2 regions of the Chitinophaga flava genome follow, and region 1 is predicted to be linked to the other one. Evidence: riboswitches for the same ligand, from Rfam matches in the RefSeq annotation. Region 1 holds a riboswitch; the other holds the start of a gene.

What was found. Region 1 has a riboswitch for thiamine pyrophosphate ahead of DF182_RS26175 (SlyX family protein). Riboswitches for the same ligand answer to the same signal wherever they lie in the genome.
Positions count from the first base shown of each region.
Region 2: it holds a riboswitch for thiamine pyrophosphate, as region 1 does, so the genes downstream of both, thiS (sulfur carrier protein ThiS) here and DF182_RS26175 (SlyX family protein) in region 1, are expected to answer to the same signal.

Region 1 covers NZ_QFFJ01000002.1:2,488,764-2,504,604, forward strand. Annotated here, with positions in the region: gene DF182_RS26100 (TerD family protein) at 1-67, shown strand, start outside; gene DF182_RS26105 (TerD family protein) at 94-777, shown strand; gene DF182_RS26110 (vWA domain-containing protein) at 886-1,524, shown strand; gene DF182_RS26115 (vWA domain-containing protein) at 1,566-2,201, shown strand; gene DF182_RS26120 (AIM24 family protein) at 2,209-2,838, shown strand; gene DF182_RS26125 (TerY-C metal binding domain-containing protein) at 2,838-3,893, shown strand; gene DF182_RS26130 (PP2C family serine/threonine-protein phosphatase) at 3,907-5,310, shown strand; gene DF182_RS26135 (helix-hairpin-helix domain-containing protein) at 5,342-6,850, shown strand; gene DF182_RS26140 (TerC family protein) at 6,873-7,685, shown strand; gene DF182_RS26145 (hypothetical protein) at 7,820-8,782, opposite strand; gene DF182_RS26150 (toxic anion resistance protein) at 8,796-9,896, opposite strand; gene DF182_RS26155 (TerD family protein) at 9,939-10,553, opposite strand; gene DF182_RS26160 (TerD family protein) at 10,585-11,139, opposite strand; gene DF182_RS26165 (phosphoribosyltransferase family protein) at 11,129-11,995, opposite strand; gene DF182_RS26170 (HAD family hydrolase) at 11,971-12,669, opposite strand; gene DF182_RS26175 (SlyX family protein) at 12,916-13,860, opposite strand; TPP riboswitch at 13,950-14,051, opposite strand; gene DF182_RS26180 (dodecin family protein) at 14,286-14,492, shown strand; gene DF182_RS26185 (universal stress protein) at 14,560-15,402, shown strand; gene DF182_RS26190 (sugar phosphate isomerase/epimerase family protein) at 15,403-15,841, opposite strand, start outside.
Region 2 covers NZ_QFFJ01000001.1:3,171,244-3,187,084, reverse strand. Annotated here, with positions in the region: gene thiC (phosphomethylpyrimidine synthase ThiC) at 1-1,827, opposite strand, end outside; gene thiS (sulfur carrier protein ThiS) at 1,911-2,114, opposite strand; TPP riboswitch at 2,165-2,267, opposite strand; gene DF182_RS12710 (lipocalin-like domain-containing protein) at 2,386-2,865, shown strand; gene DF182_RS12705 (hypothetical protein) at 2,871-3,122, opposite strand; gene DF182_RS12700 (sterol desaturase family protein) at 3,165-4,004, opposite strand; gene dnaN (DNA polymerase III subunit beta) at 4,344-5,462, opposite strand; gene DF182_RS12690 (pyridoxal phosphate-dependent aminotransferase) at 5,851-7,110, shown strand; gene DF182_RS12685 (TetR/AcrR family transcriptional regulator) at 7,763-8,368, shown strand; gene DF182_RS12680 (TetR/AcrR family transcriptional regulator) at 8,379-8,993, shown strand; gene DF182_RS12675 (TolC family protein) at 9,003-10,361, shown strand; gene DF182_RS12670 (efflux RND transporter periplasmic adaptor subunit) at 10,429-11,499, shown strand; gene DF182_RS12665 (efflux RND transporter permease subunit) at 11,539-14,721, shown strand; gene DF182_RS12660 (NHL repeat-containing protein) at 14,894-15,781, shown strand; gene DF182_RS12655 (class I SAM-dependent methyltransferase) at 15,764-15,841, opposite strand, start outside.

The sequences.
Region 1 (15,841 bases):
TAAAGGTTACAAAGAAGACCTCGCATTTTTCCTCTCCAAATACTTTAAAGGACAGATCATCAAATAATATCCTTCATACTTAAACCTATCCATATGGCTATCAACTTAGTTAAAGGTCAAACGATTGACCTTCGCAAAAACGATAAAGGAGAAGAATTTGATCTTTCTACCGTGACGGTAGGATTGGGCTGGGATGTAAGACAAAAGAAGAATGAAGGCGGTTTCTTCGGCAAACTCTTTGGCGGTGATAAAAAAGAAGAGGAGTATGATCTGGATGCTGTGGCCATGCTGCTGGACAGCAACGGAAAAGTAGCCAACCTGGGCCGCACCGTACAAACCAGAGATGGCAGAGCCATGGGACTATACGAAAGTGATGTGGTGTTCTTTAACTCCATGAAACATCCTTCCGGCCATATCTGGCTGACCGGCGACAACAGAACCGGCGCAGGCGATGGCGACGACGAACAGATCATCATCAAACTGGACCAGCTGGACCAGCGTTACGATAAAATACTGTTCATGGTGACTATCTATCAGGGACGTACGAACAACCAGCATTTCGGGATGATCGAAAATGCGTTTATCCGTGCGGTAGACCGCAATGGTAAAGAAATCGCGCGCTTCAGCCTTTCCGGCGACAGCACCTACAATGGCATGTGCTCCATGACTTTTGCGGAAATTTATCGTAAAGATGGCGCCTGGAAATTCAGGGCCCTTGGTAACCCGCACCAGTCCGATAGTTTCATCGATGAACTGAAGAAGCTGACCTATTCCTGATTCAGGAATTGATTGATTTAGAGAATTATTGAATTTACTGTAGCATAAAAGATGATGACACGTTGACCCGTGCGCAATGCACTTTTATGTTCATTTAACCGATATTGTATGAGAAGACTACCCGTTTACCTTTTGCTGGACACTTCCGGCTCTATGAGCGGAGAGCCCATCGAGGCTGTAAAAAATGGTGTGCAGGTAATGATCAGTGCATTACGACAAAACCCACAGGCCATCGAAACCGCGTTTATCAGCATCATCACTTTTGATAGTACTGCCAAACAGGTAGTACCCTTGACAGATCTGGCTTCGTTTCAGATGGTAGATATCCGCGCTACCGGCACTACTGTGCTGGGAGAGGCTTTGCAGCTGGTCAGCTCCTGCATCGACAGAGAGGTGGCCAAAACTACTGCAGAACAGAAAGGCGATTGGAAACCACTGGTGTTTATCATGACAGATGGTGTACCAACTGATAACTGGCAAAGTGGCCTGTCTGCTTTCCGTCAGCGTAAGACAGCTTATACTGTAGCCTGCGCCGCAGGTCACAGTGCCGATACTTCCGTGCTGAAACAAATCACGGAAAATGTAGTGAGCCTCGATACTGCCGACAGTCACAGTATTTCCCGCTTCTTCACCTGGGTGACTGCTTCCATCGGCGTCAGTTCTACCCGTGTAGAAGACTCCGGAAAAGAAGTGACCGGCCTGCATGAACTGCCACCACCGCCTTCCGAACTGAATATTGTAGTGTAAGGATTCATCATCATTTATCATCATTCATCACAGTTAGTTATATGCGACGACTACCGGTATATTTCCTGCTGGACACTTCCGGTTCCATGTATGGAGAACCCATACAGGCATTAAACAATGCCCTGAGCGGAATGGTCAGCAACCTGCGTATGGATGCCCATGCACTGGACTCTCTGTGGCTCAGTATCATCACTTTTGACAGAGATGTGAAGGAGCTGATGCCTCTCACAGAACTGGTCAGTTTTCAGCTGCCGGAAATAACCTGCCCTCAGAGCGGCCCCACACATACCGGTGCAGGACTCGATTTTCTCTACCACAGAGTAGTAAAAGATGTACAACGTGGAACGCCCACCCAGAAAGGAGACTGGCGCCCGCTGTTGTTCATTTTTACAGATGGAAAACCATCTGATCAGCAGCTGTACCGGGAAATGATCCCTAAAATAAAAGGCCTCAACTTCGGCGCTATCGTAGGATGCGCCGCAGGTAAGGCCGCCGACAACGATATGCTCAAGGAACTGACGGATACGGTCGTCCACCTGGATACCGCCGACAGCGCCACGTTGCGCCAGTTCTTTAAATGGGTGTCAGACACCATCGAGCAAGGAAACAAAAGTATGGGCACAACGGAACAGGTTACCCTGCCGCCACCGCCCCAGGAAGTGAACTTAGTTATCTGATTGGAATATGAACGTAAAACTTATAGGGCACGATTTTAAAAGCCTGCAGGTAGAACTGTTTCACAACGAAAAATTCTATTGTGAGAAAGGAGCCCTGATCTATTATGAGGAAGGTATCAATTCCTCCATCAATGTTTTTGACAAAGGTGTGGCCGGTATGCTCAAAAGAAAACTGACAGGTGAAAGCATCTTTCAGGTAGAGTTGTGCAACACCAACGTTAATCCGAAAAAACTCATGGTTGCCGGCAGGGTAGGCATGCTGCCGGTCAACCTCAAAAACGTGCCCGGCGGTATTATCTGTAAAGCCGGCTACTATGTAGCGTCTTCAGATAAGATAGATATAGACGTGAAAATGAACCTCACCTCGCTGATCGGCGGAACCGGTTTGATCATGCAGAAAATAACCGGTTACTGCACTGTCTTCCTCGATGTGATAGGTACCGTTGTAACGCTGGACCTGGTAGCCGGACAAACTGTTTTTGTGGATGAAAAAAGTTTTATCTGCATGAATGCCGATATGCAGAACAGAATGTCTTCCCACTTCTCCGGTAGCAATATGCTGGGAGGGGAAGGCCTTACCATGCTCAAAATCACAGGGCCTGGTACGGTATATGTCACCTCCGTAAACTTCCGATAATGAGAAGACTGCCCATTTATTTTCTGATAGATGTCTCCGAATCTATGGTCGGAGAGCCCATACAGCAGGTAGAAGAAGGTCTGTCACAGATCATTCAGGCGCTGAAAGCAGACCCCTACGCTATTGAAACCGTTTGGGTTTCCATCATCGTTTTCGCAGGACAGGCTAAAACCCTGGTGCCCCTGCAGGAGATCATAAATTTTTACCCACCCCGTTTCCCCGTTGGTGGCGGCACTTCCCTGAGCAAAGGGCTGGGACACCTCATGTATGAACTGAGAAAGAACCAGGTGAAAACTACCTACGAACAGAAAGGAGACTGGAAGCCCATCGTATTCCTCTTCACCGACGGCGTGCCTACAGATGATACCCGGCCCGCCATCGCGGAATGGAAGCAGCAGTGGCAGCGGACGGCCAATATGGTGGCCATTTCTTTCGGTAACGAAGCAGATATTCATGTGCTGAAAGAACTGACAGAAAATATTCTTCATTTTAAAAACAGTAATGTTGCCGCATACAAACAATTCTTCAAATGGGTAACGGATTCCATTAAAACCAGCAGCGAAAGTGTGGAGAAAAACAGCTCCGGATTTGAGCTGTCTAAAATATATGACAACGATACCCTGAGTAAAATAGACCTTTCCAAACCGATACCACCACAACAGTATACCGACAGCAATTACGCCGTGCTGGTAGGTAAATGCCAGAATATGAACCGGCATTACCTCATGAAATACCGGCGATCGGAAGAAGAAGCGAAAATTTATGGCATGGACTTCAACCGGCTGTCATACCGGCTGGTAGGCGCTTTTCAGGTAGACAATTCTTACAAGGAGCTGTCTGATGAAACAGCAGGCCCTTCCCGGATCAACAGTGATGAACTGATTGGCAGCCCCACCTGCCCCTGCTGCGGCAATCAGATAGCTTTTGCCATGTGCGTTTGCGGCCAGATCCACTGCATCGGGGAAGAACATATCAGTACCTGTCCCTGGTGTGGCAACAAAGGTACCTATGGCATCGGTGAAGGTGGTTTCGATGTGAACCGCGCCCAGGGCTAAAAAGCAATAATAAATGGGAAAAAAATATATCCGCGAATTGTTTGCTGCCAAAAACATTATCATTACCAGCAGCAAGGACCAATTGTTCGAGACATTTGTGAATGATGAACAGAACCAGCGTCTGGCCCAACAGATACTGGAAAATCAACAAAAACTCATGGATACATGGCAATATAAATCCAGGCTGGTAGATATACAGCAGCAACAGGTGGTCATCCCGAATGCCACGGCCGGCAAGCCTTATCAGGCCCGGCTGGACTTCCGGCAGCTCAACTGGACAGACATCTCCTGGTCGGCCATGGAAGGGCTGGAGGAATACGGGCTGCAATACAATCCGCAGACCGGTGAAATTCAGGGGACGCCAGTAAAAAGTGGTGATATCCGCCTGAAACTGAAGTTCCGCCTGGCAACAGCAGGAGAGGGCACCGCGCCCAATGAAAAACTGATCCCGCTGGTGATCAATCCCGATCCCAAGTCGTTATGGAAGGATATTCCAGGCGATCAGGCAGCCCCTTTCTGGAAACCGGACAGTGTGGCTGAATCAGCCCTGTTGGGCGATCGTTTTGTGACGGTGGCCTCCAAACGCGGTCGCAGTCATGCGAATGTGGGCTCTTTCCGGGATGATGATTATGCCTTCCGGTATTTTGAACCTTCGGGCTGGAGTGTGCTGGCAGTGGCCGACGGAGCCGGTAGTGCCAAACTGTCGAGAGAAGGCGCCCGCCTGGCTTGTACCGGTATTGTGCAGTATTTTGAACAGTATTTTAATACCGTCCCCTCTGGCGATTTTGATGCGCTGTTACAAGAACATGTGGCGGGTACCGGCACTGATACACAGAAAAAAATTACCCGTTTTGTATACGATAACCTGGGCAAAGCCGCTTTTACCGTTCATAAAAAACTGGAAGAATTTGCTGCCAATCAACAGGTTTCCATAAAAGATCTTCATTCCACCCTTATATTTGTGCTGCTGAAGAAATATGCTTTTGGCTATGTCATTATGAGCTTTGGAGTTGGAGACTGCCCTATCGGGCTGCTTAACAGGGACTGTTCAGAGATCACGCTGATGAACCGGCTCGACGTAGGAGAATTTGGCGGCGGTACCCGGTTCATTACTATGCCGGAAATCTTTACCAGCGATAAATTTCCCACGCGCTTCGGTTTTAAACTGGTACCAGACTTCTCTTATCTGATGCTGATGACAGACGGTATCTACGATCCTAAATTCGTGGTGGAAGCCAACCTGGAGAAAATCGACACCTGGAAAGAATTCCTGGCCGACCTGGGCGGAAAAAATCCGGAGAACACAGTGGTGCCAACAGGTATCGCCAGTCCTGAAGCCGCCAGAAGTCTGTCTGCCTGGCTCGACTTCTGGAGCCCGGGCAATCACGACGACAGAACTTTGATGATCGTCAGCTAACTGCATATTCATTAGGTAACGTACAACGAACATGAACACAAAAACGGTCCATTCTGTCATACATCCCGGTAAATCATATCAGTATATTGATAATGGAGAACCTATGCGTGGTGGAATGAAAGATGTGTACTTCAGCCCCGATAAGTCTTATGTAGTGGCGTTCTACAGAGATGAACAGGACTTCAGCTCCAAAGAAAGATTAAGAAAAATAGTAACAGAATACTACAACAGTTTCTTCAACCGTGAAGGCGGCGACTATTACAAAGACCTTTACTGCTGGCCTACCGATATGGTGGAGCTGGACAAAAAGGTAGGCCTCATTGTGCCTAGTTACAACAAGAATTTCTTTTTCAAAAAAGGATATGCTACCAGCGATCTGATCAGGGGTAAAGAGAAAGAAGGTAAATGGTTTGCTTCTCCTAAATTCAGAAATAAACAGTTTGCACTGCGACTCGATGAAACGGAGCTGGGCAACTGGTTAAGTTATTTCCAGGTCTGCGTAAACATCGCCAGAGGTGTAAAGCGTCTGCATGCCGCAGGGCTGGCCCATTCCGACCTCTCTTATAAAAACGTATTGGTAGATCCGGTGAGCAAATCGGCTGCCATCATTGATATAGACGGACTGGTGGTACCTGGTCTTTTTCCGCCTGATGTGATTGGCACTGCCGATTTTATTGCGCCGGAAGTACTGGCCACCAAACACCTGGATGTAAAAGATCCCAACAGGAAACTGCCTAACAGGCTCACAGATCTGCATGCGCTGGCCGTTATGATCTATATGTATCTGTTGTACCGGCATCCGCTGAAAGGTGGCAAGGTGCATGATCTCGATACAGAAAAAGATGATCTGTTGTCTATGGGCGAAAAAGCCCTGTTTGTGGAGCATCCGCAGGACACGTCCAACAGACCTAAGCTTAACCAGCTGAATCCAAAAGAACTGCCCTGGGCCGATGTCAGCAAATTGCCGTATACCACTACCGGCCCGTATCTGAAAGAGCTGTTTGATCAGGCTTTTATAACCGGCCTGCATCAGCCCAACAATCGGCCACCGGCCGAAATGTGGGAACAGGCACTGCTGAAAACCACCGACCTGATGCAGCCCTGCAGCAATGCGGCTTGCGAACAGAAATGGTATGTTTTCGATAATACCTTTTCTCCCAAATGCCCTTTCTGCGGTACCCCGCATCAGGGAACACTGCCGGTGCTCGACTTATACTACGAATTTAAACCTACCGTATGGAAGCCGGAAAACCACCGGCTGATGGTGTATCATAACCAATACCTGTTTCCATGGCATGTCAACCGGAACATCATCCGCAATGAAAGACTCGCTGCGGAACAAAAAGTACCGGTAGGATATTTCACTTTTTACCAGGGCAAATGGGTGCTGGTCAACCAAAAACTAAACTCCCTGAAAGACCTGACAGAAGACAAGGAAATACCACCTGGCACGATGGTGGAACTGACAGATGGTAAAAAGCTCCTGTTGTCCAGAGAAGAAGGTGGCAGGGTAGTGATCATTACAATGGCGAACAAATAAGAACCTATAAAAACACACTGAAATGAATTTTGCTGATTTACTGCAACAAATTATCGACAATCCTATCCCTTCCCTGATCGTGGTCGGGAACCTGATTATTATTGAAAGCCTGCTTTCGGTAGACAATGCCGCAGTACTGGCTACTATGGTAATGGACCTGCCCGAGAAACAACGTGACCGTGCTCTTAAATACGGTATTATTGGTGCTTATCTGTTCCGCGGACTCGCTATGTTGTTTGCCTCTTTCCTGATCCAGTTCTGGTGGCTGAAAGCACTGGGCGGATTATACCTGCTGTATCTGGTATTCAGCTGGGTGAAAGACCAGAGAGCCAAACGTAAAAAAGAAAATGGGGAAGAAGAAGAACAGGAATCCATTGACAAGGAAAAGAACTGGCTGTACAAGGTTACTGTAGGTGCTATTGGTCCCTTTTGGGCCACTGTGGCGCTGGTGGAGCTGATGGACATGGCTTTCTCTATCGATAATATTTTTGCTGCAGTAGCTTTTACTGATAATATCCTGCTGGTTTGCCTGGGTGTATTTATCGGTATCCTGGCCATGCGTTTTGTAGCGCAGGCTTTTGTAAGATTGATGACCAAATTCACTTTCCTGGAAACAGCGGCCTATATCGTGATCGCTATCCTGGGTGTGAAACTGTCTCTGTCTCTGTACGAACACTACAACCCGCATTCTCCGCTGACAGAGTTCCTGGAAAGCCACATCGCAGACGTATGGACTTCCATCCTGACAGTGAGCGTGTTCGTTATTCCGATCATTACTTCTGCTCTGCTGAATGTGCCTAAGAGAGGTAACACCGCTGAACTGGACAAAAAGTAACGGTGATACATGTGATGTGGATGATGCTCCTGATGAGTGGAGATTTAAGCGAAAGTTGATTCAGATTTATAATTAACTTTAATAAAACAGTATTGCATCAGTCTTCGGGCTGATGCAATTTTTTTTAAGGGAGATTACAGGCCGTCGGTATTGAGCATAGTCCGGAGGATGTTGGTTTGTACATCGAAGCTGCCGATTTTCTGTAGGAAATCAACATCAGAGATTTTGTCGTAGTACTCGTGGAGAAGTGCCTTCACGTGATCGGGGAGGGCCGTTTTGATAAGATTGGCCTTACTTTCCAGCTGATCGTTTTTGTCGGCCATTTCCTGTGTGAGCTTTGCTTTTTTAGATAAGGTATTGGACCAGTCGATATCGGTGATAGCGGAAAGGTCGCAGAGCAGGAAAAGATTTCTGGAAGGAAGAAAAAGAAACTGGCGGTCCAGTGTCAGGAAGCGGTATACTTCCGCGATCATATTGCCGGACTTGAGTCCGCAGAAAAATTCGGTTTTGAAATCTGTTTTACACAGCAGCCCCATTAGTTTTTTCTGGATGGTGGCATGACTGTTTTTATAGACGTCGTCGGGTTCGTAGGTGATAAGGGCCGACATTTGGTCGGCCGTGATATCATAATAGAAGTCCTGCGAGAACCGGCTGCTGAAGGCGTTGATATTTTTGGAGAAAGGATATTCATCGGTGTTGTCGGAGAGTGTTTGGTACAGTCTCCGCAGCGACAGATTGATTTTCAGTGCTTGTTTCTGTTTGTCGAGCGTATAGTTTTTTTCAGAAAAGACGGAGCTGTTGAGTTTCTCCATCATTTCCCTGTTGAGCTGTATCTCGTCGTAGATAAGGCTTACATTCCTTTCGTTAGCGGATTTGATTTTCTTCAGCAGTTCGATGGCAGAAGCGGTATACTGCAGGTGGAACAGTTCGAGCTTATTGATGTCCAGCTCGGGATTGGTTTCAAATAATTTATGGACAACCTGGCTTCGGAGATATATTTTGTAAATAATCTCCTCTTCAAAAAAAGCGGACAGCAATTGTAGTTTGCTGATAGTTTTATTTGATTCATTTAAAATAATTGCCAGGTTATCCTCCATTACTTTTACACGATTAGCTAACGTTAGTTACATTTTTCTTCAGCTCTGTTTCCAGGTTTTGCAGTTCGCTATTCAGCACTTTACGGCTTTCAGCGCCCTGGTCGTGGATTTTCTTCACCTCATGCAACGTTTCGATGAGTGACTGGGTGGTCCTTTTCAGTGTTTCGATAGACACCACTGTCTTCTCGTTTTCTTTTGCAACCTCAATACTGTTCTGTTTGAGCAGGTCTGCATTTTTTTGCAGGATGGTATTGGTGGTATCGGAGATTTTGCGTTGCATCTCTACGTTAGCTTTCTGTCTTTGCAGCGCTACCGCGATGGTAAGCTGGTTTTTCCAGACAGGGATGGTGGTAGAGATGATGGACTGCGCTTTTTCTGCGATAGAGGTATTGTTATTCTGTACCAGTCTGATCTGAGCGAGTGACTGCAACATGATGAAGCGCACTATTTTCATATCGGCCAGCCTTTTATCGAGGCGGCTGATGAAATCTCTCAGGTCGGCGATTTCGTAGTCGTTGTAGTTGGCGGCGTTCAGTTCCATCTGAGCGAGTTTTTCACTCAGCTCATTGAGTTTCAGCTGTCCTGAAATGATCAGGTCTTCCATCTGCTTGATGTAGTTGACATTGCTGTCGAACATGGTTTGCAGGGAGCTGTTGTCTTTCAGGGAGTTGATACGTCCGGCCTTGATTTTATTGGTGATTTTATCAATATTATTGATAACGGTATCATATTTCTGAAAGAGTTTCTGGGCGTCGACGACCAGTTTTTTCAGGAAAGGCATTTTGGAGATGAAGCTTTTAAAGCCGCTTTGGTTCAGCTCATCCACGTCGATGTAATTCAGTTCAGAGAGCAGTTCGTTGATCAAACCGCCTACTTCACCTGAATTGTAGGTGCGTACAGAAGTCAGGAATTCGTTGCTGTAACGTTCCATGGAGTTCTGTGCTTCGGCCCCGTAGTTCAGGACAGAGTTCACATCGGTGGTAACCAGTGATTTATTCAGCTCGTTGTACTTCTGGGTCTCTGCCGGGGTAATGTTGGACAGGTTGGCATTGCCGTCTTTGTCCAGTCTTACGGGGGTGAGTGCCTGATCGGTAACATTAGGATTTGCTTCCATAAGGTATCAGATTAAAAAGTAATAGCATTACAAAGGTAAGGACTACAGGTATTGCCTTGCAACAGTATCTACTGTTTCCGGCAGTTTTTTGTCGCGGGTAGGTTCACCGATGGCGTTGAATTTCCATTCACCGTTCTTTTTGTAGAAAACGCCCATTACCATAGACACGTGACCGGCGAAACCGGGGCCGCTGGCGATGTCGTAGGTGGCAAATACTTCGTTTACGCGGGAAGGTGAGCCTTCATAGATGCGGATGGAAGCGAACGGGATGGTGCCGAAATCGTGACCTCTGAAGCTGTTGAGCACAAAAGCAACGTAGTTGGTGGTACTGTCGAGGCGGGAGAAGTCGAGGGTGATCACTTCGTTATCCAGGCCGTCGTTGCCATTCATGTCGCCGGTCAGGTCGTCGCCGCTGTGTTGTACGGCCCCGTCTTTAGAACGGAGGTTGCCGAAATATACCACGTCCAGGAGCTGTTTTTGTTCATTGAACAATGCGCAGCTGCCGTCGAGGTCTACGGCTTCCTTAGATTTGGACAGGCCAAAAAGACCTTTCTTTTCAATGGCGCCCCAGTTGATGCCTACACAGATATGCTGCAGTTTGGCGCCGTTGCTTTTTTCGAGGCTGATGCGCTGTCCTTTTTGAAGATTAATAGCCATTATATCGTTGTGTTATTCGTTGTGTTAATGATTAGTTGTATTTGTTCAGATAGTCCTGCAATCCGCCTTTCATGCCTACGCCAACGGCTTCGAATTTCCATTCATCGTTGCGTTTGTAGATACGGCCAAACTCCACGGCTGTTTCGATGGAGAAGTCTTCTTCCAGCTCATACTTCAGTATCACTTCGTTGGTAACGGAGTCGAATACACGCACATAGGAGTTTCTTACCTGGCCGAAGTTCTGCCTTCTGTTCTCCGCTTCGTGGATGGTTACTACCACACATATTTCGGTAACACGGGGATCTACTTTAGACAAGTCTATTTTAATCTGTTCGTCGTCGCCGCTGCCTTCACCGGTGAGGTTATCGCCGGTATGTTCTACTGCACCATCAGGGGAAACGAGGTTGTTGTAAAAGATAAAGTGCTGGTCGGACAGGATCTTTTTGTTTTCGCCCATCACAAAGATGGAAGCGTCCAGGTCGAAGCTGGTGCCGGTAGAAGAGGCGTTGGTGTCCCAGCCGAGTCCAATCGTAAATTTGGGAGCATTAATTGCCTGCCGTTGTCCTTTTTGCAAATTAATTGCCATGTTCTATGCTTTTATGTTTTCTATGAAATATATAGCTGTTAATATAATGAAGATTCCGTTGATAGGCTTCAATAGTATGATAACCATTGCCTAGCGCCATATCATACAAAAGATGAATGAACTTGTCCGATTGATTCTGCAGGAAAATACAAAATGAATCGAAATCGTAATTGAGAATATATTTTACAATTCTGGTATTGATACAGAAATGTTCGTCCTGAATGATTTTTTCCAGGTGGAAGACAGACTTCACATAATGGTAGTTGAGATAGTTCTCAATGTTGGGATGTATGTTATGGTTCTGCAATTCAGCGAAATAGAGCATATACATCTCGTTGGTCAGCTGATAGGCTTCCACCATTTTGAGGATCATTCTTTCGTGTCCGCCGGTGATACGGATATCATCGAGGAACAGGATCGTTTTGCCGGCCAGGAATTCCCGGTCTATATGAAAAGAATCGTTACCGATCAGTTTCAATCGTTGCTCCGCATCCAGTTCACCGTAATCTTCCTTGTAGGTGATGGTACGGTGTACTTTGGTTTCCTGCAGTACCGGATGGCCGTTGGTTGCCAGCCACCTGTTGAGCCGGAAAACGAAATGGTTTTTCATGGCAAAGGTGGCGGTAGGGATAAAGGCATAGGGGCTGGATACCACCACCAGTTGCGGGATGGAGCGTCCTGACAGGTGATGTGCTATAAACCCATCTGCCAGACTGATACCGAATTTTGCAGCTACCGCGTCGTCTCCGAATTTAAAACGGCTATAGTCATCCGGACAGAATCCGAAATCGCTGGCATCGGTGATTTTGTGCAATGAATAGGTCTGTTTCATCAGTTCAGTAAACTTGAAATACATTGATTGTTGGAGTTGACCAATAAGGTATGGATACCTATGGCACTGGCTCCCTGAATGTCTGCTTTCACGTTGTCGCCTATATGAATTATATGCCCGGGAGCCAGTAATTCCCCGTTTCTGGCGCTGGCAATATGATCCAGCATCATGCGGAAAAACTGCTTATTCGGTTTAGACATCCCCTTTTCATCTGAATACAACTGAAAATCGAGGTAACGGTCCAGTTCCAGTTCCTGCAGCACCCGTCTCAGCGTACGGCCTTTGATGAAGGCGGTGTTGCTCAGCAGGCTGAGAGTACAGCCCTGTCTTGCTTTGAGTGTACGCAATACGTTAATGGTAGCAGAACAATATACCGTCGGCAGATATTTCATTACCAGTGATTCCATTTCTCCGTAAAGCGCCTGCAGGTCTATCTTCTCAAAATCATACCGGTGGTCATTCATCTCACTGATCACCATCAGATACAGTTCTTCCGCTTCGAGATTACCACCGGTTTTTTCGTTGATGGCATTCGTCATAAGGTCAATCCTGCGGAAGATCCGGTCTGTTTCTTCCAGTGATTTATGCTGTTGGTTAAAATGATCAAAAAAAAACTTTGTTCTTTCCCGTTTAAAGAAAGGGTTTGATCTGATCAGTGTTAACCAGAGGTCAAAGGAATAATGGTAATAGTTGTTCATCTGTTATTGATGGCATAAGTAATGGCGGTCATGGAACAGCGTTTGAATCAGGGTTAAACCTATTTTGTTGGTAACATAGCATTCATAAGTTATAAGCTGATCATTGGTCTATGAGCCGGGTTAGTATCAAAAAGTCTGCCGGTAATATTTTATCGAACTAATATAACACTTAATCCTACACGAAAATGAAATATTTTCAGGATTAAGGTATTGATAATAAACGATTTCTGTCAAAACGACTTGAAATTATCTAGTGCTGCGCTCATTTTGCAGTTGTTGGATCTTTTCGCCCATGGCTTGATTTTCTTTTGTCAGGGTTTCGATTTTTTTATGCTGTTCGATCATGTAGAGGGTCAGTTCTTCTATTTTCTGCAGCAGCCGGGCACTGATATCGCCCAGGTCCAGCCCTTTATCAGTTACTTCTTTTGCGGAGGGAATGTTGGGCAGGTGCTGGTTGTCCTGAATGAACTTTTCCACGGTTGGTAATGATGGCAGCGTGTAGGCGGGGTCAAACACAAAATCGGCCCAGCTATCCTGGGTGACTTTTACTCTGTTGGTATTGACCTGTCCATTCACATTCAGATTGGAAGGGCGGAGCTTACTGCCCATCGTCACATTGTTGGCCGCATCATACCGGACCATCAGCCCATCATAGGCCTGTGCAGCCTCTCCGTTCAGATAAAATAATTCTGAAATACCCAGTTGCCCCTGGGGACCGCTACCAGTATAAAAAGTAAACCGGAACAGGCCGTATAAACCCGGGATGGAAGCAATATCCTTGATGAATTCACCGGCAGCGTGGTTAGTCACCTCCGCGAGTGTTACCCAGCCGGGGCCGCTCATATCATAACCTTCAATTTTAAAATGGACAGGAGCCCAGTAGCGGGTAGTCCATCCGATGTAGGCGAGTCGCTGGGTATGTTGTGCCTGAAAGCCTTCTATCGTGATGACAGTAGGGTCACTCTCAGAAGGAGCACTCGTATAGGAAGGGTCATATCTTCCGTCAAAAAGTTTGTTGAGGTCCAGCTGGTTGCTGCCTGTCTGTGTTACTTTACAACGAGTATTGGCGTAAAAGAACAGGTTTTTTTCCAATCCGGCATAACTGATATTAGCGGGAGGAACGAGTGTTGCGGTTTGGGCATAGAGAGAAGCGGGCAACAACAGGGCACAGGCCATCCACAGTTTTTTCATGAGTACAGGGTTTAGATTAAAAAAATCAAACCCGTAAGATAGGTATTAAATCAGGACAAAAAAAGAAGGCGCCGGTTTCTCCAGTGCCTCCTTCGTGTTTCCTGCTTCCCTACGCTGGTATTATCCAGTTCAGGTTATTAGGGTTTCATCTCAGATTTGTTTTCATTCCAAACCACCCCTTTTCAGAAACGCTATTAAATGAGGTAAAAGAACCATGCCGTATCTGCTGTTTGGGCAAGCGATTGATTCACAATAAAACCAATTGCTGACACAGCCTTTTACTGTAGCGTGGATTGCACATTCTGTATCAGGTTTTGCCTGTCCGCTTAAAGCCTCAAACCCTTCACAGGAAAGCAGTTGAACAAACAGTTAGATTGTTTGTTCCATGTACAAATGCTGTATTGTTTCACCTTAAAATCTTTGTTATGGGTATCGTAAAAGTGATTGAGGTTATTGCTTCCTCCGAAAAAAGTTTTGATGATGCTATTCAGAACGCGGTGAAGGAAGTGTCCAAAACGGTGCACAATGTAGACTCCGTTTTTATAAAAGATCTGAAAGTGCATGTAAAAGACGGGAAGATCTCCACCTATGGACTGATCTGTAAAGTGTCTTTCAGAGTGGACCATCATTGACACATAAACAGGGATTGGGCCGGCCAATTGTTCAATCCCTATTTCCGCCACATTGAATGAAGCTATTATGAAATCGATGCTGATACTGACCGATTTTTCGGACGCTGCCTTCCGGGCGGCAGAATACGCCAGCAACCTGGCGAACAAGCTGCAAGTAGAGCGGATCATCCTTTACCACGCATACAGGACCATTATAGCTGGTTCCGAATTTCCTGTGCCGACACCCAAAATGGATAATCTCGTTTACGTGGAGAACATGGAGTCACTGGCCGCTATCCAGGACCAGCTGCGCCTTATGATAGATGCAGATATCAAGTATGACCTGCTGGCGGAAGAAACCTATCTGCCCGATCATCTCAACAAACTCTGTAAAGAGAAGGAGGTAGACCTGGTAGTGATGGGTATTTCAGGGAAATCGAACCTGGAACATTTTTTTATGGGCAGTAATACTTCCCAGGTGATGAAAACGAGCGAATACCCGGTACTGGTAGTGCCTAAAGACGCTATCGTAGGTAAAGATATCAAAAGCATCATCTTTTCTACGGACCTGCGGAACATATCAAAATCCTCTGCCCAACAGCTGTATCATTTCCTGGACCTGTTTAAGCCGGAAGTGCATGTAGTAAATGTGGAACCTGTTTCCGAAGAAAAGTATTCCCCGGAAACAAAAGAGCAGATTTCCCAGCTGCATGACTTGCTGGAGCAATACAATCCCACTTTCCATTATATGAACGGTAACAATGTAGTGGAAGGCGTGCTCGAGTTTTCACGGGAGCATCATGCATCCCTGATTGTGACGGTTCCGAAGAAACATTCTTTTATCTCTTCCATTTTTCACAAGAGTATATCGAAGGAGCTTGCTTATAATTCGCAGGTGCCTTTGTTGTCGATACCGGCATTGCCGGAATGATTATTTTACTGTGTTAACGACCCCTTTGAAATAGCCAACAGATTCTGCGATACCGGGCAGTGGATCTGCCATGTCTTTCTCATACTCTATGCTGCAGATGCCTTTATATTTTATTTTTTCCAATGCGCTTGCCAGCTGATCGAAGCGGATGACGCCTCTGCCTATTTCGGTGGCCTTACCATCTTTGGATGCCTGTGTTACATCTTTGAGATGGAGGTCGAATACCCGGTCTTTGTAAGCCAGTACAGCTTTGGCTGGATCTTCGCCCGCACGGGTAGCATGGCCGATGTCGATGCACAAGCCCATGCGCGCGTCGCGGTTCCGGATATGTTTCCAGGCATTTTCAGGACCGGGATACAGGGCATCTTCCGGACCGTGGTTGTGGATGGCGATGCGGATGTTGGTGGCCTTTACTTTTTCTTCTGTATAGTCCAGCAGT
Region 2 (15,841 bases), on a different contig from region 1:
TGCAAATGCTTTTGATTGTTCTGTCATGCCGGCTTCCAGTGCTGTTGTTTCATCGAGGCCCTGTTTGGCAGCGAAGTCACGTACTTCCTGGGTAATTTTCATGGAGCAAAAGTGAGGGCCGCACATGGAGCAGAAATGGGCGATTTTGGCGCCTTCTGCAGGCAGGGTTTCGTCATGGAAAGAACGAGCTGTTTCCGGGTCCAGGGACAGGTTGAACTGATCTTCCCAGCGGAATTCGAAGCGGGCCTTGCTAAGGGCATTGTCACGGTGTTGTGCACCAGGATGGCCTTTGGCCAGATCAGCAGCATGTGCCGCAATTTTGTAGGTGATAACACCTTGCCGTACATCTTCTTTATTGGGCAGTCCCAGGTGTTCCTTGGGCGTAACATAACACAGCATGGCAGTACCAAACCAGCCTATCATGGCGGCTCCTATACCAGAAGTGATATGATCGTAGCCGGGAGCAATATCTGTAGTGAGAGGGCCAAGTGTGTAGAAAGGTGCTTCATGGCAGTGTTCCAGCTGTTTGTCCATGTTTTCCTTGATGAGATGCATCGGCACGTGCCCCGGACCTTCTATCATTACCTGCACCTGATGTTTCCAGGCTATTTTGGTGAGCTCTCCTAATGTTTCGAGTTCTGCAAACTGCGCGGCATCATTGGCGTCAGCGATGCTGCCCGGACGAAGACCATCACCCAGTGAGAAGGAAACATCATGAGCTTTCATGATTTCACAGATGTCTTCGAAGTGTGTATAAAGGAAGTTTTCCTTGTGGTGAGCCAGGCACCATTTAGCCATGATAGAGCCGCCACGGGATACTATGCCTGTTGTTCGTTTAGCCGTCAGCGGTATATAGCGAAGTAGTACGCCGGCATGAATGGTGAAGTAGTCCACACCTTGTTCTGCTTGTTCAATAAGCGTATCGCGGAAGATTTCCCAGGTAAGGTCTTCTGCTTTACCGTTCACTTTTTCGAGTGCTTGATAGATGGGAACTGTACCGATGGGCACAGGAGAATTGCGGATGATCCACTCTCTTGTTTCGTGAATGTTTTTGCCGGTGCTGAGGTCCATGATGGTATCGGTGCCCCAGCGGCAGGACCATACGGCTTTTTCCACTTCTTCTTCTATGCTGGAGGTGACGGCGGAATTGCCAATGTTGGCGTTTATTTTTACGAGAAAGTTACGGCCAATGATCATGGGTTCACTTTCCGGATGGTTGATGTTGGCGGGTATGATAGCGCGTCCGGCGGCCACTTCCTGTCTTACAAATTCGGGTGTGATGAGTTTGGGAATATGGGCTCCCATGCTATTGCCGGGATGCTGATGCCAGAGTGGGTTGTTTTCCCGGAAGAGTTTGTCTGCGTATTGATTTTCGCGGATGGCGATATATTCCATTTCAGGGGTGATGATGCCCTGTTGTGCATAATACAGCTGTGTTACATTTTTCCCGGGAAGTGCGCGGAGTGGTTTGGCGCTGATGCTCATTTGCGGCATGTTATCGCCATGTTGCTGCAGTTGTCTGACGTAGGGACTGGTGTATTGTTGCAGCTGTTCCACATCTCCCCTGTTGCTGATCCATGATTCGCGCAGCCGGGGTAATCCGCGGGTAACGTCGATATCAATAGTCGGATCGGTGTATGGGCCACTGGTATCGTATACGATCACGGGTTCATTAGGGATGGCGTCGCCATTGCGGCCGTTACTGCGTGTATCCGTTAAGGTTATCTTTCTCATAGCCACCTTTACGGGATGGATAGTTCCGCTCACATAGATTTTTTCCGAAGCGGGGAAGGGAGTACGGCTGATGGCCGCGGGTTTTTGTTGCATGATGTAAGAATTTTTGGACATGGGAATTCCGCTTCCGTTTGGTATAACGGAAAAGGGTAAACGAAGAAAATTAATACCGGTTTTTATCCGCCCTGTGTGGCGCGGATAATGGTTATACTATCGGCGTGTTGTAATGGTTGCTGGTCCCAGTTGTTTTTGGGGACCACCTGGTTGTTGACCGCGATAGCGATACCTTTTTGAGCAGAGAGTTGAATAAACTGTAATAGGGCAGCAATAGTTATCCCTTGCTGCACCGCATAAAGTTTATTGTTTACAAGCACTTCCATACGTGTTGGAATTTAAGTGAAACAATAAACTTTAAGGATGTGGAAGATGAGAAAGTTCAGTTACTTTTCCCTACGGCAGTATGAACTGCTTCAGGTACTGAGGGTATCATCTCAGCTTATCCTTATTCAGGATAAACACCCCTAAAGTGATTGTAAAAGTAAAAGAAAAAATGATAACGGAGTGGGAATATTATTTTTCTGTGAGAGATAGAGATTGGGAGCGGGCAAAAAATATGCGGTTGTATATAGTGGTAATTCGTAATTTAGTTTCATGCTAAGGAAACAGTTACCGTCACTATTGCCATTTTTATTGTTATTAATTGCCTGCAAGCAGAAGGCTGGCAGGGCACCGGAAGAGGTAGCTCATGACAGCAGCCTGATAGTTATAACAGATAGCAGCAATGCCGGCGTTACCGACAGCATCGCTGCTGTAACTGATACACTGCATATTGATGCAGCTAAGCTCATAGGGAAATGGATACAGCCCGTAGCGGGCCTGGATAAGGAAATGCAGGGTTTTCAACTGCGTAATAACGGGACAGCCCGTTCTATTAACATGTACACGCTGATATATGAAAAATGGGCGCTGAATAACGACACACTGTTATTGTGGAGTCATTCGGAGGGGGTAAAGGATACCGCTGCCATTGTGGACACCACTATTATCAGGGAGTTGTCAGATACATCGTTGGTATTGTTTCCTATAAAAGCTGCTGAAGGCTATACGGACAGGTACCGTCGTAGCAAATAAACTTCTTAGTTGTAAATCTGCCAGAGTCCTACGAGGCAGGCTACTACCGACATGAAGATGCCGGCGGCGGCGAGCTGCATATCATCGATGTTTTTTCTGCCGATAAAGAGGGAAACAAGACCGATTATGCCGGCAACAGCGCCGGATGTAGCGGCATAGGCAGGCGTTTTGGTGGTAAAGGCAAATGCTGCGGCGATAACGCCGATTACCAGTGCAGCAATGCAGGTTGTTTTTGTGAGTGTGGTTGAGTGTTGCATATATATTTCGGATTTAATAAACAGATGAAGAAAATCGTACAATTATAGGTTACTGCTTACTCCACTTACCTTGTCTTTGTCAGTTACAGGGTGTTCCCAGGGCACTTTAAGCAATGGTCCTACTTCCTGGTAACGGTTATCCGTATATTCATCCAGTCCGTAACGGATGGAGGTGGTATCCGGAACTGCTTTAAATGTGCCGAAAAGGCGATCCCATATAGAGAAAATATTGGCATAATTGGAATCCGTTTCCGGCTGGTAATGGCTATGATGCACCTTATGCATATCGGGTGATACAATTACCCAGCTGAGGATATTATCGATTACTTTGGGCAGCCGTATGTTGGCATGATTGAACTGCGACATAAATGCGGACAGGGTCTGGTAAAACATTACCATCCAGAAGGGTACTCCCATGGAGATGATGGCCGCAAAGAGGGCGGCTACCCGGAACAGACTTTCCACCGGGTGATGGCGCAGCGCAGTGGTAGCGTCAATCTGGGTGTCTATATGGTGTATTTTATGGAACTGCCACATCCAGGCGGCTTTATGTTGTACGAGATGGATCAGGTAAGCGCCGATCAGGTCGAGCATCAGGAGGGCCAGTATGGTATGGAGCCATAGCGGGAGATGGAGCCAGTACAGGAGTCCGAAATGGGAGCTGCTGGTCCACAGGGAGGCTTTGACGATCAGGAAGGCGCAGGCGGTGTTGATGACGAGGGTGGTGAGTGTAAAGAACAGGTTAGTACCGGCATGACGGTATTTGTTGTTACGGAAGTGGAAACGGGGCACCAGGCCTTCTGTGATCCACAGTAACAGTAATCCGCCCACCAGGATAGCGGTACGGTAATAAGATGGAATATTTTCAAAAAATGTTACCATATACTGGTAAGATATATTCGGAACTGTCTTTAACGCTGCTTTAATGCATACTGGAGGTTTTTTCGGGCCGGCAACAATTTCTAACGGGTGGATATTCGGGAGTAACTAATCTATACAATTACTGTTTCTACTGTCGTTTCTATAAGCTGTTTTTCTGTTTACTCCGCTTAAAAATTACAACATTTTGGGGAATAAATAAGCGCTCTTTTCCGCCATGGGCAAAGAAAAAAGCAACCTCTTTGGAAGAGATTGCTTTATATATAAGTTTTAAGCTATAAGCATGTGACTTTTAGTATATCCGTTTGCTTTAGGCGGGACTAAAAGTTACTTTTTTACAGTTTAGTTATTCAGCATCAGTGGCATTACCAGCATGAGCAGATCTTCATTTTCTTCTTTTTCGGAAGGTTTGAGGATACCTGCTTTGGTAGCGGTGGCCAGTTCAACAGTTACTTCATCCCCTTCTGCGGCGTTGAGCATTTCGATGAGGAATTTGGCATTGAAGGCGATCTGCATATCCTCGCCGGTGTACTGGCAGTTCATACGTTCGTTACCTTCAAAGGAGAAGTCTACGTCCTGGGCGGAGAGCTGCAGTTCAGTGCCGGTGATATTGAGAGCTACCTGGTTGGTGCTTTTGTTAGCGAATACGCCTACACGTTTCAGGGCGTTCTGGAAGTCGCTTTTTACCACGGTGAGGCGGTAAGGGTTGTCTTTTGGTATAACTACCTTATAGTCAGGGAAACGGGCATCGATGAGGCGGCAGATCATCTGGGCGCCTTCGTGCTGTACGAAGAAGTGGTTCTGGCTATAAGACACCTTGATTTCAGTATCGTTGTCCGGCAGGGCAGATTTCAGGAGGTTCAGCGGTTTTTTAGGAACGATGAAGCTGTCTGGCTGCGGGCATTTTACGTCTGTTCTTACATATTTCACCAGTCTGTGGGCGTCGGTGGCCACGAAGGTGAGATGTTCAGTGCCCAGCTCGAAGAAAACGCCTGTCATAGCAGGACGGAGGTCGTCGTTACTTACGGCAAAGAGCGTTTTGTTGATAGCTGTTACCAGGCCGGTAGAGGGCATGGTAAAAGATGTGGTTTCATCAGCAGCTGGTTCTTTGGGGAAGTTTTCCGGATTTTCTCCCATTACCTTGTACTTACCATTGTCTGAAGTGATTTCTACAGCGTAGGAGTTCAGATCAATGTGGAAGGTCAGGGGCTGATCGGGCAGATTTTTGAGGGAGTCCATCAAAATTTTCGCCGGGATACAGATCCGTCCGTTTTCTTTGGCTTCCACCTCCAGCTTCACCCGCATAACGGTTTCAAGATCAGTTGCAACTACGGTCAGCTCATTTTTATCAATCAGGAACAGGAAATCCTCCAGAATTGGCAGGACTGTATTGGAATTGATAACACCACTGATCTGTTGTAATTGTTTTAATAAAGTAGAGGAAGAAACAATAAATTTCATGGTCTGTCTATATTAGTTTGCTTGTCATTCTTAGTTGTTGGGGGAGATGTGCCCATCTGCCTGTCCACTCACATGGCACCCCTAAAAAGGTGTAAATGTACTGTAAACAAAGATAGGAAGTTTTGTTATTCTCCCTAATTTCATCACATCTTATACACTAAATATAATCGGTTTTGCACAAGATCTCCGCTATGGAATACATATTTAAAATTAAAATAATGCTAGATGGAAAGCAATATTTATGCAGTTTGATTAGATAAATTGCAATAATGAGTGGTTGATATTGATGGATACAAAAAGAAGGGGGCATTTCTTTTAAATTATGTTCAAATCGGTTACTTTTGCCGCGCTGAAAAATTATTCTAAAACCAACAAAAAATAGCAGGTTATGAAACTGTCTCATTTAGCCGAAACATTGATTGGATCAGAAATCATCAAGTTAGCAGCTGAAGTCAAGGAGAAACAGGCCAAGGGCGAGAAGATCTACAACTTCACCATCGGCGATTTTGACCCGAAGGTGTTCCCTATTCCGGTTGAATTTGAACAGGAAATCATAACTGCCTATAAGGAACACCTGACCAACTATCCGCCGGCCGATGGTGTCGCCGAGCTGAGAACTGCGGTAGGTGATTTTATAGCAGAACGGGAAGGGCTGACCTATGATCCGGCCAAAGAAATTGTGATCTCCTGCGGCGGACGTCCTATCATTTACGCTACCTTCAGAACTATCGTTGATCGTGGAGAAAAAGTAGTTTATGCTACTCCCTCCTGGAACAACAACCACTACACCCACTTCCTGGAAGCAGAACACGTGGTGCTGGAAACAAAAGCGGAAAATGACTTTATGCCTACTGCAGCTGAACTGAAACCGCTGCTGAAAGGTGCTACCCTCCTGGCACTTTGTTCTCCGCAAAACCCTACTGGTACCGCTTTCCACAAACAACAGCTGGAAGAGATCTGTGACTTGGTTATCGCTGAAAACAAAAGCAGGGGTGCCAACGAAAAACCGCTCTTCATCATGTTTGACCAGATGTACTGGGTATTGACTTTTGGTGAAACACACCACTACAACCCGGTAATGCTGCGTCCTGAACTGAAAGACTATACCATCTTCATCGACGGTATGAGTAAGGCTTTTGCCGCTACCGGCGTAAGAGTTGGTTGGGCGCTGGGTCCTGCCCATGTGATCGGTAAAATGAAAGCCATCCTGTCTCACGTAGGTGCCTGGAGCCCTATGGCAGAACAGAAAGCCGCCGCACGCTACCTGGTACAGAAAGAAAATGTGAATAAATACCTCCAGCACTTCAAAGCAGAAATTGAAGAAAGACTGGTGAAAATCTACGAAGGCTTCGACAACCTGAAAAAGGCCGGTCATGCTGTAGAGGCCATCGCTCCACAGGCTGCCATCTACCTCACCGTGAAGCTGGACCTGGTAGGTAAAACCACTGCCGACGGTACTATACTCCAGGACCAGGCTGCGGTAACTTCCTACATCCTGAATGAAGCTAAGCTGGCCCTGGTGCCTTTCTACGCTTTCGGCTCCTCCAAAAACTCCCCATGGTACCGCCTCAGCGTTGGTACCTGCGTGAAACAGGAGATTCCCGAAATGTTCGAAAAGCTCAAATCCGCTCTCGAAAAATTAAAATAATCATACAGGCCCGGGCGATCCCCGGGCCTTTTTTTGCCCCATATTTTTTCACTGGCGATCTGGTTTAATCCTCCACGCTGGTGAGCGCCAGGGCGCTTTTGCTCCGGCAGTCCCCAAACCATCTGGTTTATCCCCAATCTGTGCGTATCACAGAGACTTTCTGCTTTAACAAGAGGTATCTTGTTTATGTCTCAAGGCTGGTGAGCCTCCAGCAACATCCCCAAAGATCTATTCCAGCCGTGAGTACTACGGATACTTTCGGTTCCTGTAGCGCCTTGAAAGGTATCTGATGTATCCCCTGGCTTCTTATTATAACAGCTTTTGCCAGTAGTGCTGAAAAGTCTCCTCTCCTATTTATCCGATCAATCTCCCTTGTTAATTGTTTGATAAGAAGATGATCATCCCAACAAAAATCTCTCACTAAAACAATCGCTGGGTGATCATATTTTATTATTAATACTTTTAAATAACATTGAATTTCAATAATTTAATAGCTATTATTATCATGATTATGTAATTATCTAGTGAGCTATGATTGACTTTTTGACTTTTGTCATCAGAAAGTTAAATACCTGTTAAATAGTCAACCAGCTCTACTATTTTGAAAAAACTTCCTAATTTTGACCTTGAAACTAAAAAAGTCAGAAAGTTAATGCATGCAGAGAATAAAGACGAAATGAGGGACAAGATCCTGGAAGCGGCTCTGAGGCGTTTTACACATTATGGCGCTGCCAAGACCACGATGAACGAGATCGCAGATGATCTCCACTGCTCCAAGGCATCTTTATATTATTATTTCCCGGACAAGAAGGCTATGCACCTGGCTGTACTGGAGAAAATTGCGGAAGCATATTTTACAGAGATGGCCAAAGTGACAGAGAACATCCAGTCGGCTGCCCAGGCTTTATATGATTTAATAGATGTCAAAAAGGTTTTCATCAGTAAGTTTTGCCGTCTGGAGATCTTTAAGATACAGCACGACGGAGCCTCCTCTTTTCAGGAAGGTGTTAAAAGGGCCAAGCTGATAGAGATCGGTGTATGTACAGAAATCATCAAAGCTGGTATTGCCTCCGGTGAATTCAACGTAGCCGATGCAGCACAAACATCAGAACTGATGGTACAAGCACTGGTAGGGCTGCGTTTCTCCGTTCCGGACCATTTTACCAATGACGCAGACCTGGACGAAAAAACGTTTGAACACGTGATTGAAAAACAAAAAATGTTAATCGACATATTCATAAAAGCGATGAAGGCATAAATAAAAGATCATGGTAGCGAGGGAAAGAATTTTAGAGGTGGCATTAAGGCTGTTCAGAACATACGGCGTAAAAGGAGTGACCATGTTTGATATTGCCCGTGACTGCGGCATGTCCAAAAAAACTGTTTATGAGCATTTCTCTGATAAACAGTCGCTCATCAACGAGGGCATGGAGCAGATGATAAACGGCCACAGCGCCGCTTTTCAGGAAACACAGACTAATGCTGAAAATGCTATCGATGAACTGGTCCGTAATATGAAATACATCACCAGCATGGCCAGATCGTTTAACCCGGTTATGCTGTTTGAAATACAGAAATACCATCCGGATACCTGGAACAAAATTGAAAGCTTCCAGCGCAATTGTATCCTGTATGGCATCACAGAAAATCTGAAAAGGGGAATGTCGGAAGGCCTATACCGGCAGAACCTTGATCTGGATATTATAGCGCGCATGCGCCAGCTGCAGCTGGATGCCGCTTTTGACCAGCTTCAGTACCCGGCAGACAAATTTGAAATGCCGGTAGTAATGGAACAGGTCACCGCTCACTTTATACTGGGAATTGCCACTATCAAAGGCCATAAGCTGGTAAACCAGTATTTGCAAATCAAAGAAGAAGAATAACATTAACGTATGAAGCGATTAAAGTTAACGCTTATCCTCTTAATGGGGATAGGGGGATATCATGCCTACGCCCAGGCGCCACTGACTTTGCAGGAAGCGCTGAAGTTTGCACTGAGTAACAACCACCAACTCTCCAGAACAAAAATGGAAGAGGAAATGGGTAAATTCAAAACCCAGGAAGTCCGCTCCCAGGCGCTTCCCCAGGTCAATGCCAGTGCCTCTTACACTGATAACCTGAAACTGGCAAAGTCACTCATCCCCGGTACTGCTTTGGGTAAACCTGCAGACAGCTCCGTGACCATTACTTTTGGTACTCAGTATAGCGCTGGTGTAGGTGCTGAACTGGAACAACAGATCTTCAACAAATCTGTTTTCACTGGTCTGAAAGCCGCCAAAGCAGGCGAAGAGTATTATTCCCTGCAAACACAGAAATCTACTGAAGAAGTGATCTATAACGTGTCTCAGCTCTATTATCAGCTGCTGGTAACACAGGAAAAAATCACGACCATCAACAGTAATATCGAAAAGCTGACCCAGCTGGTGAATACCACTCAGTCACAATTCGATAACGGCCTCGCTAAAAAAATAGACCTGGACCGTATCAAGGTAAATCTGACAAACTATAAAACCCAGCGCACCCAGCTGCTCAACGCATCAGCTACGCAGACTAACAACCTGAAACGTGTTATGGGTATGCCTTTACAGTCCAGCTTTACTATTCCATCAGCATCACTGAAAGATATCGAAAACAAAGCCGCAGGCGTATTGCAATACGATGATATGAACCTGGACAACAGGACTGAGTTCAAACTCATTCAGAAACAGGAACAACTGCAGGAGCTTCAGAAAAAGGCCTACCAGGCAGCATACTTCCCGGTTCTTTCTGCCTTTGGCCGTTATTCCTATAACGGTATGAGCCAGCAGTTTCTGTTTGCCAAAGATCCGGCTAATTCTACTTTCTGGTACGGTGCAGCTTCCATAGGTCTGTCACTTCGTATACCCATCTTCGATGGTTTCGGCCGCCGCTCAAAAGTAAGCCAGGCCAACGTTGCGCTGCGTCAGCTCAACAAACAGAAGGAAGAAATCGCACTCGGTCTGAACACCGAATACGAAAACGCCAAACTGCAGGTACGCACCAATCTGTCTACCATCCATACACAAAAGGAAAACGTGGACCTGGCCAACGAAGTGTACTATTCTACCCAGAATAACTACAAACTCGGCCTCGCCAACCTGACAGACCTGCTGAACGCAGAAACTTCCCTTACTGATGCCCAGAACAGCTACAACGAAGCACTGCTGCAATATAAAATGGCAGAACTGGATATCATTAAAAGCAAAGGCAGTCTGAAAGACCTGCTGAACTAAACATACAAACGAATATTACGATAGACCGCAACTGTGGCGGATATAAACACACAAACTATTTTTGCAGATGAAAAAGTTTATTATCTGGGGCTTAGTAACAGTAGGTGCAGTGGTGCTGATCATGTGGAAGCTTAACGCCAATAAAAAAGCCAATGAAGCCAAAACAAATTTTGTAAAAGAAAGCAATAACGGCGCAGTACCAGTACTGGTACAACATGTATCTACCAACGATTTTACCCAGGGTTTCCTGGCCAACGGCAACTTCGCTCCTATCCGCGAACTGTCTTACCTGGCGGAAACTTCCGGCCGCATCACCAAACTCCTGGTAGATGAAGGCAGCGTGGTAAAACAAGGCCAGGCTATCGCCTACATCGACGGACAGATCGTTAGCACAGACCTTTCGTCTGCAAAAGCCAACCTCGACCAGCTGAAAGTAGATAAAGAAAGATATGAAAGCGCTTTCAAAACAGGTGGTGTTACCCAGAAACAGGTAGATGATGTACGGTTACAGTATGATATCGCTAAAACCAGGTATGAAGCCGCCGGCCGCCATGTAAGCGATACTTACGTGAAAGCGCCTATCTCTGGTATCATCAACAAAAAATATGTTGAGCAGGGTGCTTACCTCTCTCCTGGTAACAAAATGTTTGACATCGTAGATGTATCCAGGCTCAAACTGGCCGTAGCCGTGCCTGAAGCGCAGATAGTTGCCCTGAAAAAAGGACAGAAAGTGAAAGTTACTTCCAACGTGTTCCCGGAAGCCAGCTATGAAGGTACTATCACCTTTATCGCCGCCAAAGGCGACAACTCCCTCAACTATCCGGTTGAAATGGAAGTAAACAACGTAGCAGATAAAGAACTGAAAGCCGGTATGTACGGAACAGCCCATTTTGAAGCACCGCAGGCCAGCAAAACCATGTTCATCACCCGCACTGCTTTTGTAGGTGGTGTAAGCAGCAACGAAGTATATGTGATGGAAGGTAAAGTAGCCAAAAAACGTAAGGTAATTGCCGGGCAGATCATCGGTGACCAGGTGGAAATACGGGGAGGCCTGAACGAAGGTGATACCGTAATCACCAGCGGTCAGATTAACCTCACTGACGGCACTCCTGTAGAAGTACAGGGTGGTAGCAAATAAGCCTGAATCGTAACTGGTGTTTGAACTAATTTTTGCAACATGAAGATTACTGAAGTATCCATAAAAAGGCCCACTATCGTGGTGGTGGTATTTACCATCCTCACCCTGCTGGGCGTCATGAGCTATAAATCACTGAACTATGAGCTGTTGCCGAAGTTCAGTTCACCGATAGTAACCATTGCTACGGTGTATCCTGGTGCTTCTCCCAACGAGGTGGAAAGTACCATTACCAAAAAAATAGAAGATGCGATCGCATCCATGGAAAAGATCAAGAAGATTACTTCCAAATCTTCCGAAAGCCTTTCCGTGATCACGGTGGAGTTGAACAACGATGCCAATGTGGACATCGCACTGCAGGATGCCCAGCGTAAGGTAAACGCCATCCTGGCGGACCTTCCGGGCGATGCCAAACCACCTTCCCTCAATAAGTTTTCATTGGATGACCTGCCAATCATGACTTTATCTGCCACTGCTAAAATGGATGATAAAAAGTTCTATGACCTGGTAGATAAAAAACTGCAACCACTCTTGTCCCGCTTACCAGGCGTGGCACAGGTGTCCCTGATCGGTGGCCAGGAACGTGAAATACAGGTGAACGTAGATCCTTCCAGACTGCAGGCTTATGGTTTGTCTATCTTACAGATCCGTCAGGCGGTAACCAATGCCAACATGGACTTCCCGACCGGTAAGGTAAAAACAGCCAACGAACAGATCCTGATCCGTTTGGCCGGTAAGTATAAAAATGTAGACCAGCTGCGTAACCTGGTGCTGAAAACCACTGCAGACGGTACTCAGATCCGCCTGCGTGATGTGGCCGATGTGCAGGATGCACAGAAAGATGCAGAGCGTATCGCCCGTGTGGATGGTGTAAACGCTATCGCCCTGCAGGTGCAGAAACAAACAGATGCCAACGCGGTGACGGTGAGTCATGAAATGAAAAAAGCCATCGCCACTGTTGAAAAAGATTATGCAGCGAACGGACTGAAAATACTGGTGGCCAACGACTCTTCCGACTTTACCCTGGAATCTGCCGACTCTGTGATTCATGACCTGATACTGGCGGTAATCCTGGTGGCGGTGGTGATGCTGTTGTTCCTGCACAGCATCCGTAGTGCGATCTTCGTAATGATCTCTATCCCAGCCTCTCTGATAGCCACTTTCATTGGTATGAAAATGATGGGTTTCTCCCTCAACCTCATGTCTTTGCTGGGCCTCTCATTGGTGGTAGGTATCCTTGTGGATGATGCGATCGTGGTACTGGAAAATATTTACCGTCATATGGAGATGGGTAAAAACAGGGTACGTGCGGCTTTTGATGGTGTGAAAGAAATCGGGTTTACCGTAACATCCATTACCCTTGTAATTGTGGTGGTGTTTCTGCCGATCTCACTGACTAACGAGCTGGTGTCCAAGATCCTGCGTGAGTTCTGCGTGGTGGTAATGATTTCCACAATGCTCAGCTTACTGTCATCCTTCATGATCGTACCGCTGTTGTCTTCCCGCTTTGGTAAGCTGGAACATATCACAGGAAAAAATATCTTCGAAAAATTCATCCTCTGGTTTGAAGGCCAGCTGCAACGTTTCACCAACTGGATGACCGGTATACTGAAATGGGCGCTGGTTCACAAAACCATCACCCTGGTGGTGTCAATAGGTTTGTTGTTCGCTTCTTTCATGCTGGTTGGAAAAGGTTACATCGGTGGTGAGTTTATCCCCAAAGGTGACCGTGGCCAGTTTATCGTGATGCTGGAAATGCCGAAAGACGCTTCCGTACAGCAATCCAACCAGGCTACGCGTATAGCGGAACAATATCTCAGTAAAAAGAAGGAAATAGAGAGACTGATCACTACTGTAGGCCAGACCAGTGAAGATGGTTTTGGTAACTCTCAGTCTACTGCCTACAAATCTGAGATCACGGTGATCATGGTGCCACTGGAGCAACGTAATGAAGCTGCAGATATCTATGCTGCAAAAGTCAAGAAAGAACTGAAAGCGATGCTTCCGGGCGTGAAAGTGAAAACAACCGACGTAAGTATCATGGGTACTGCCGAAAGAGCGCCAGTAGAACTGGTTGTGATGGGCAGCGAGATGGACAGTGTGATGAGGTTTGCCAAAATAGCCATGGATACGCTGAAAACCATCAGCGGTACCAGCGAGGTGAAACTGTCTGTGGAGGAAGGTAACCCTGAGATCAACGTACAGGTAGACCGCGATAAGATGGCAGCTCTCGGCCTTACGCTCGATATGGTGGGTGGTACCATGCAGACTGCTTTCAGTGGTACTGCAGACGATTCCAAAGTGAAGTTCCGTCAGGGTGACTATGAATATGATATTAACATCCGCTTCGATGATTTCAGCAAAAAGAATCTTCAGGATGTTGCCAACATACAGTTTGTAAATGATAAAGGCCAGCTGATCAAATTGTCTCAGTTTGCTCAGGTAACAGAAGGCTCCGGCCCAAGCCACCTGGAAAGAAGGGATAAAAATACTTCCGTATCTGTACAGTCACAGGTAATGGGACGTCCTTCCGGTACAGTAACGCAGGAGTTTGCAGCCAAACTGGCGAAGATGGAAAAACCAGCCGGCATCAACTACGTATTTGGTGGTGATGCTGAAAACCAGGGTGACTCCTTCGGTACACTGGGCGCAGCCCTCCTGATCTCCATCGTAATGGTGTATCTGATCATGGTGGCGCTGTATGACAACTATATCTATCCTTTTGTGGTATTGTTCTCTATTCCGCTGGCCATCATTGGTGCCTTGCTGGCACTGGCACTGACCAACAATACGTTGAACATCTTTACCATCCTGGGTATGATCATGTTGATTGGTCTGGTGGCGAAGAATGCGATCATCCTGGTAGACTTTACGAACCAGATGAAAGAACAGGGACAGAGTACTTATCAGGCGTTGATACATGCCAACAACGCACGTTTGAGGCCGATTCTGATGACCACCATCGCGATGGTGATCGGTATGTTGCCGATCGCAATGGCTACCGGTGGTGTGGCATCTACCAAAAATGGTCTGGCCTGGGTTATCATCGGTGGTTTGATCAGCTCCATGTTCCTCACCCTGATTGTGGTGCCTGTGGTATACATGGTGGTAGATAAGGTGATGGCGAAATTCGGATGGGGCAAGCTGTCTTCCAAACGTTATATCAGACAACGGATGGTGGCTTCCTACGAAGAAATACCGCTGAATGAAGTACACAATAACTAAGTTATTATAAAGATATGTTACTAACAGTGTAACAGTTGTAGGTTTAGGTAATAGCCGGAATAATCATATTCCGGCTTTCTTTTTTCCGATACTTTGATTTTCACAAATATTACTTTGTTAATCATAAGTACTACCGCATCTCCTCTGGCTATTTTTGTGTAAAATCATTCGCATGAAACTATCTATAGCCCTTTTAACAACATTGATGCTGACGGGGGCCGTTTCCCGTGCGCAGGAAACCATTCACGGTCTGCAGAATCCAGAAAGCACTATTGCTTACAAAGACGGTTATTTCGTTTCCAATATTGGTGCTGGACTTGATCCCGGAGCCAAAGACGGAGATGGTAGCATTGCCTGGGTGAAATCCGGCAAAGTGCAATCACTCCGGTATTTTGAAGATACCCTGAATGCACCGAAAGGACTGGAAATGATCGGAGAAACCTTATATGTAGCCGATATAGACCACCTCAAAGGATATGATGTCCGTAGCCGGAAGAAAGTATTTGATCTGAATCTGGAAGGAAAAGCAGGTTTGTTGAACGATGTAACAGCTGTCAACGACAGCCTGTTGCTGGTAACGGACTCCTTTAAGGGAGATGTGTTGCTGGTGAATACCCGTAAGGTGACCAGCACCTTATTACCAGGTAATATTACCATGGCTAACGGCGTGCTGTACAATGCTGCCACAGATGAGGTATATGTATGCTCTATGGGCCCCAATTTCGACGGCACCGGGCAGCTGTTCCACAAAAAACTGAGTGATGCAGCGGATGCTTTCAAACCTGTGGAAAACTCTCCTACCGGTTTGTTTGACGGGATTGTACAGGTAGATGCCACCCACCTGCTGCTGTCTGACTGGATTACGGTAAAAGAGCCCAAAGGAGGCAACTTGTTTCTCTATGATCTGACGGCTAAAAATTTCCGTAAGATTCCCTTCAAACATTCTCCTGCAGATATAGCGCTGGACAAACGTCACCACGCCTTGCTGGTGCCCGTATTGCTGGACAACAATCTGGAGATATGGCCGCTGGATAAACTGCCTTTATTTCCTCGCCATTAACAACATATGTGATACCGGAAATGGTATCGCTTCTGGTTGTTCATTTTCGTTTAGGCGTAA